DNA from 2 places in the Microbacterium jejuense genome. Region 2 is predicted to be linked to the other one. Evidence: predicted binding sites of a transcription regulator. Region 2 holds the regulator's gene; the other holds the start of a gene.
The links. The regulator LexA, encoded in region 2, represses DNA repair genes until DNA is damaged. The targets are predictions, from matches to a motif close to TCGAACANNTGTTCGA.
Positions count from the first base shown of each region.

Region 1: ABEA46_RS20365 (HNH endonuclease signature motif containing protein) is a predicted target of LexA. The motif match lies at 1,252-1,267, and genes of this name have one in related genera.

Region 1 is NZ_BAABLG010000001.1:113,177-116,585, reverse strand. It holds gene ABEA46_RS00545 (multidrug effflux MFS transporter) at 1-219, opposite strand, end outside; gene ABEA46_RS00540 (helix-turn-helix transcriptional regulator) at 321-1,181, shown strand; gene ABEA46_RS20365 (HNH endonuclease signature motif containing protein) at 1,395-3,170, shown strand; gene ABEA46_RS00525 (GlxA family transcriptional regulator) at 3,174-3,409, opposite strand, start outside.
Region 2 is NZ_BAABLG010000012.1:32,105-35,513, reverse strand. It holds gene ABEA46_RS17595 (hypothetical protein) at 1-1,135, opposite strand, end outside; gene lexA (transcriptional repressor LexA) at 1,225-1,905, opposite strand; gene ABEA46_RS17585 (LysM peptidoglycan-binding domain-containing protein) at 2,168-2,539, shown strand; gene ABEA46_RS17580 (histidinol-phosphate transaminase) at 2,605-3,409, shown strand, end outside.

The DNA of each region.
Region 1 (3,409 bases), on a different contig from region 2:
CAAAGGCCCGGCGACCAGCTGCCCGACCGCGAGCCCCAGCAGGCAGGCGGTGATGGTCAGCTGCGCGACCGAGGTGGCGGCATCCAATTCGCTCGTCAGCGCGGGAAGCGCAGGGAGGTAGAGATCCATCGAGATCGGGCCGAAGACCGTCAGCAGCAGGAGCAGGCTCGGCAGCAGTCTCCGGCGCGTGGCGACCGGGAGAGGTGCGGGAGAAGTCATGACAACGATGCTCCCCACTGTCTCGGGATCGCGGGAGTTCCTGTCGGGACATGTACTGACAGGGCACCCCTCGTGGGTTCGAGGCGGCCTAGCCTGTCGGCATGGACAACAAGGCCGAGGTGCGCGAGTTCCTCATGACACGCCGCGCACGGGTGTCGCCCGAGGCCGCCGGCATCGCGTCGGGTTCGAACCGGCGGGTGGCCGGGCTGCGCCGCAGCGAGGTCGCCATGCTCGCCGGAGTCAGTGTCGAGTACTACGCCAAGCTGGAGCGCGGTGCGATCGCCGGAGCGTCGGCATCGGTGCTCGACGCGGTCTCGCGGGCGCTCCAGCTCGACGACACCGAGCGTGCACACCTGCTGGATCTCGCGCGCGCGGCTGACGGCATCCCTACCTCCGGACGCCCGCGCCGTCGCACGACCCGACCGGGAGCGCCCCGCGCGAGTCTGGAATGGGCGCTCGCGGCGATCACCGACGGCGTCGCCGTGGTGCGCAACCCTCGCCAGGAGATCGTGGCCGTCAACGAGCTCGGCCGGGCGTTCTACTCGCCGGTGATCGGGGACGGCGGCCGCACGCCGAACCTCGCGCGCTTCAAGTTCCTCGATCCGGCGGCGCGCGACTTCTACCCGGACTGGGAGCTGTTCGCCCAGATGTGCGTCGGGATCATGCGTGCCGAGGCGGGCCGCGACCCGCACGACAAGGGCCTGCAGGACCTCGTCGGTGAGCTGTCGACGCAGAGCGAGACGTTCCGCACACTGTGGGCGGCGCACGACGTGCGCACGCACGGCACGGGCACCAAGCGATTCGTGCATCCGGTCGTGGGTGAGCTCACCCTCGCGTACGAAGAGTTGGCGCTCACCGCCGAGCCGGGCACCGTGATGCTGATCTACACCGCCGAGCCGGGCTCGCCCTCTGCAGAACGGCTGCGACTACTGGCGTCGTGGGCGACCGCCTCAGTCTCATAGATAGGTTCGTGAACCGCCCGTATTTTCAATGCTCTGAGGCTTATGACATGTCCACGATCGGAGTAGAGTTTCGAACAGAGATTCGATCAGTGGATGCCTCGGCTTCGGTCGAGATCGGGTTGTGGATGCGGCAGCGCCGCAGGTTGATGACAGGTGCGATACCGCTTCGGCGGGGAGTCTCCGACCGTCGTCCTTCCCTGTCTGCGAGTCCTGATGCCTGCCGATCCTCCATTCGTCCCGCCGCCGGCGTTCGCCGCGACGGGTCGCTTCGTGGACGCGTTCGAGGCAGGCCGCGCGGCCCGTGCTGCGGCGGACGCGGCGGAGATCAGGGTGCTGGCGGATGCCGCGGCCGCAGTCGCGCACCAGCCGGGTGCGTCGCTGGAGCAGTTGCGGCGAGCAGAGCTGTCACGGCGGGCGCTGATCGCGGATCTGGCGACCTCGACGAGAGTGTCCGAGATCACGGTGACGCGGCTGATGAGCGAAGCGGCCGATCTGTGCGCCCGGTTCGCCGCGGGCGTGGACGCCTTGGAGCGCGGGAGCATCTCTCGGCAGCACCTGTCGGCGATCCACGACGCCGGTGAAGACATCGTCGACGACGCGGCGCGTGGCGTGTTCCTGCGGCTCGCGCTCGAACGGGCGTCCCAACTGACCCCGGGGCGATTGGCGCCGGTGCTCCGGGTGATCGCCGAACGCTTCCGCGAGCAATCCCTGGAGGAGCGTGCGGATACAGCCCGCGCGCGGCGCGACGTGATCACCTTCGACCTGCCGGACGGAATGGCCGCCCTCACTCTGACGGACGACGCGACCCTGATCCACGGCATCCACGACCGGCTCACCGCGCAGGCCCGGTCCGTGATCGCGGCCCGCCCGGCCGATGCGGACGATGCCGACGGCGACGGGCCCGTCGACACGAGGACGATGGACCAGCTGCGCGCCGACATCGCCACCGACCTGCTGCTCACCGCCGGCCCGGAGGACTGCGTCGGCGGCACCGGCCTCGCCCACATCCGTGCCACGGTGCAGGTCACCGTCCCGGTCCTCACCATGACCGGCGCCGGCGACGAGCCCTGCTTGCTCGCCGGGTATGGACCGATCGACTCCGAGACCGCCCGACGGCTGGCCGCCGGTGAGCCCGGCTGGGAGCGCGTGATGACCTCACCGGTCACCGGCGCCGTCCTCGCCGTCGACCGGTACCGCCCCGGACCAGCCCTGCACCGCTTCCTCGCGGCCCGCGACGAGCACTGCCGCTTCCCCGGCTGCCGGCGCCCGGTCTGGCGCTGCGACGTCGACCACACCCACCCGGCCGCTCACGGCGGCCCCACCCGCCACGACAACCTCGCCCACCTCTGCCGCCGCCACCACGTCCTCAAGACCATCGATGCGTGGACTGTCGAACAGACCTCGCCGGGCGTGCTGGTGTGGACCAGCCCGACGGGGCGCAGGCACACGGATCGCCCCGAACCCGTCGTGCGCTTCACCGCCGACCCCGCCCTCCTCGCGAGGCGGCGCATCATGCGCGAACCCTGGCTCGCCACCCTCGACCCACCCGGCGCCCCCAGGGGCTCCGCCGTTCTGAACGTCGACGGTCTGAACCGGACCTCCCGCGGGCGGGTCCGCTCAGGTCAGCCCGGAGTCAGCTCGGGCCAGTCCGACTCGGGCTCAAGCCGGGGCGGTGAAGGCGACGGGCTTGCCCGTGGCCTGGGCGTACGCGATCTCCCGGCTCGTGGACTCGCCGATGTACCCGCCCGGGTTGACCACCACCACCCGGTCGGCCAGGTCGATCTTGCGCAGGTGGAGGGCATCGAGGGCGCTCTTCTGCTCGGGGGTGATCTCTTCGCCCGTGGCGTGCGCGAAGACGCCCGGCGCCAGGACGATGACACCGGCGAACGTCAGCTGACGGTTGACCTCGCGCATCTCATCGGCGAACCGGGTGGAACCGCAGAGGCACACGATCTCGGGGCGATCGGTCATGGCTCGATCCTCTCGTAGAGGTCAGGCGTGCACACGGCCGCGGAACTCCGCGCGGTGCGCCGCGGGGCTCACCCCGAGCCGGCGCGAGAAGTGGTGGCGCAGCGTCACGGCACTGCCGAACCCGGACTGCTCCGCGACCAGCTCGATCGAGGCGTCGTCGGTCTCCAGCAGCAGGCGGGCGTGGTCCAGGCGCTGGGTGAGCAGCCACTGCTGCGGGCTCGTCGCGGTGCGCTCACGGAACCGGCGCGTGAACGTGC
Region 2 (3,409 bases):
GCGCGGCCAGTGCGGCGCGGGCGCTCGCGTTCAGACCGCTGACGAACCCGCGGAAGCGGCGCGCGGGCTTCCAGCGACCGCTGACCCATCCGATCACGGCGATCAGCACGCCCAGCAGAGCCACGATCAGCGCCGTGCGGTGCATGTCGTCGACGAGCGCGTTGTAGATGACGTCGAGTGCCGACACCGACAGGTCGAGCTGGCTGGCGGCATTGGCCACGACGAGCGTGCCGACCGAGAACGTCGATGCCAGCGCCGCCCCGCCGATGAACAGGGCGATGCCGGTTCCGAGCACGGCGACCGGGCGGCGACGCGCGATCAGGATGCCGGCGACGAAGAGGCCGATGGTGATGAAGGGCAGCCACCAACCGGCGACGTCGGCGATCGCGTACACGGTGCGGATCGTGCTGACCGCCGACCCGTCGCCGATGATGATCGTCTTGTCGACCGCGGGGATGAGGGATGCCACCCCCACACCGCTGTCGACCAGCTTCTGTTTGACCTGCTCGATGATCGGCCCGAGCTTCATGCCCAGGCCCTCGTCTGTCAGCACGAAGACGCCGGCGCCGTCCGAGGTGGCGGTCGTCACGAGCGCGCGGTGCGCCGCGCGGACCGCGGTCGTCCACACGTCCGCGAACGCATCGGACTGCACGACGCGCGTGACGCCGGTCTCGACCAGATTGTGCAGCCCGTCGGCCGCCGGCTGCTGCAGCAGCTTGAGGGCGGCGGCGGCACGCGGGCCCAGACCGAGGTCAGAGATCCCGTCGATCACGTTGCCGGTGATCTCGGTGAAGTCGACCTTCGCGTCGACCGCGTCCATCGCCTCCGAGATGATGAGGTTCTGCACGTGCGGGTCCTGCGCGAGCGGCGCCAGCGTGGCCACGAACGTCTCTTCGTCCACAAGTTCGCTGCGCGCCCACGCGCCGACGATCGACGTGGGCACGAGGATCGTCGCCAGCACGATGCACAGTGCCGAGAAGAACGCCCGCCAGCGGGAGCCCTTCAGCCGCTCGTCCGACGCGGGGGTCGCGTCCTCGTCGGTCGTCGCTCTCAGGCGGGCGTTCTCGGCCTCGAGGGCTTCGAGCCTCGCACGCAGCGCGGCGGTGTCGTCGGCGGTGGTCGCATCGGCGGTCATTCCCCCCTTATAGCGCTTGCAGACGACATCCCGCCACCTCCCGCTCCGTCTGCCGTCGAAAGCGCCGGGGCTTGCGAGGGGCCGCGGCGTCAGACCGCGCGCAGGACCGCGACGACCTTGCCCAGCACGACGGCCTCGTCGCCCAGGATCGGCTCGAACGCGGAGTTGCGCGGGAGCAGCCAGGTGTGGCCGTCGCGCTGGCGGAACGTCTTGACTGTCGCCTCGCCGTCGAGCATCGCGGCGACGATGTCGCCGTTGTCGGCCGTGGCCTGGGAGCGGACGACGACCCAGTCGCCGTCGCAGATGGCCGCGTCGATCATCGACTCGCCCGACACCTTCAGCATGAACAGGTCGCCCTTGCCGACGAGCTGACGGGGGAGGGGGAAGATCTCCTCCACCTGCTGCTCGGCCGTGATGGGCACGCCGGCGGCGATCCGTCCGACCAGGGGCACCAGCGCCGCGTCGCCCAGCGCGGGCGCCGTGTCGGCCGGGTTCTCGGTGGATGCGCCGGGCAGGTCGATCAGCACCTCCATCGCGCGGGTCTTGCCCGCGTCGCGGCGGAGGTATCCGCTGAGCTCGAGCTGGTTGAGCTGGTGCGTGACGCTGGACAGCGACTTCAGGCCGACGGCGTCGCCGATCTCGCGCATGCTCGGCGGGTAGCCGTGACGGGCGATGGAGCGCTGGATCACCTCGAGGATCGCGAGCTGCTTGTCGCTGAGGCTCTTGCGTCGTCGGGTCTGTGGCTTGTCGCGACCGGCCGCGTCGCTCATGTCCGGCTCCGTCCTGCGCTGCGTCGTCGAGCGCTGTTTCTTCGAATGTCGGAGGCCCGTGGTGGGGTTCTCTTATCGAAACCGTATCCGGATCCATGCGCTGAGGGGAACAACCCCGCCGCGTGTCGCGTTCGACGGATATGCATCGGAATCGACTGTTGACATCGTTGAGAATCGAAGATAGCTTCGGAAAAGAGGTTCGGATTCCCCGCTCCCGGCCGAGCGGGGGATGCGAATCTCTCCCCAGCAGGAGGAGAACAGCATGACCGCGATCAGCTTCCCGTCGCCCGTCGCCGCGCCGGCCCGTGCCACGCGTCTCCGGCTGACCGTCCGCGGTCGCCGGGTCCTCGCTCTGCTGGCCGCGCTGCCCGCGCTCGTGGCGCTGGGCGCCGCTCTCGCGCTGGGCGGCGGTGCGGCCCTCGCCTCGCGCGACAGCGGCACTCCGGTCGACTCGTTCGAGACCGTGCTCGTGTCGGCGGGCGACACGCTGTGGTCGATCGCCGAAGAGGTCGCTCCCGGGCACGACCCCCGTGATGTCGTCGACCAGATCGCGCGGCTCAACGCGCTGACCGGCGTGTCGGTGCAGGCCGGCCAGCGACTGGCCATCCCCGCGCAGTACGCCGACGAGCACTGAGCCAGAGCGCGAGCGGTCGGTCGCTCTTCGTCACCTGGGGTTCGGCGACCCCGCACCGCTCTACCATGGGAGGGGTGAGTGCACGTCTCGAAGACCTCCCTTTACGCGCCGACCTCCGTGGGCAGAAGCCCTACGGCGCCCCGCAGGCCCCGCTCCCCGTGGCCCTGAACGTCAACGAGAACACGCATCCCGTTCCGCAGGACGTCGCCGACGACATCCTCGATTCGATCGCCCGTGCACTGCGCGATGTCAACCGCTACCCCGACCGCGAATTCACGGCTCTGCGTGAGGGCTTCGCCGACTATCTCGGGCACGGCCTGACCCGCGACCAGATCTGGGCGGCCAACGGCTCCAACGAGGTGCTGCAGCACATCCTGCAGGCCTTCGCAGGACCGGGGCGCACCGCCTTCGGCTTCTCGCCCACGTACTCCATGTATCCGCTGCTCACGCGCGGCACCGGCGCCCAGTGGGTGTCGGGCACCCGTTCCGACGACTACACGGTCAGCGCGTCCGACGCCGCCGCGCAGGTCGCCGACGCCGCACCCGACGTCGTGTTCCTGTGTGCGCCGAACAACCCGACCGGCACTCCGCTGGGTCTCGACGTGGTCGAGGCGGTGTACGAGGCGACCGACGGCATCGTGATCGTCGACGAGGCGTACTTCGAGTTCGCGCCCGCCGACGCGCGTTCGGCCCTCACCCTGCTGCCCGGGCGCGAGCGCCTCGTGGTCTCGCGCACCATGAGCAAGGCGTTCGCGTTCGCCGGCGCCCGCGTCGGCTACCTCGCCGCCGATCCCGCGCTGATCGATGCGCTGCGACTCGTCCGCCTGCCGTACCACCTGAGCGCGCTCACGCAGGCCGCCGCGTCGGCTG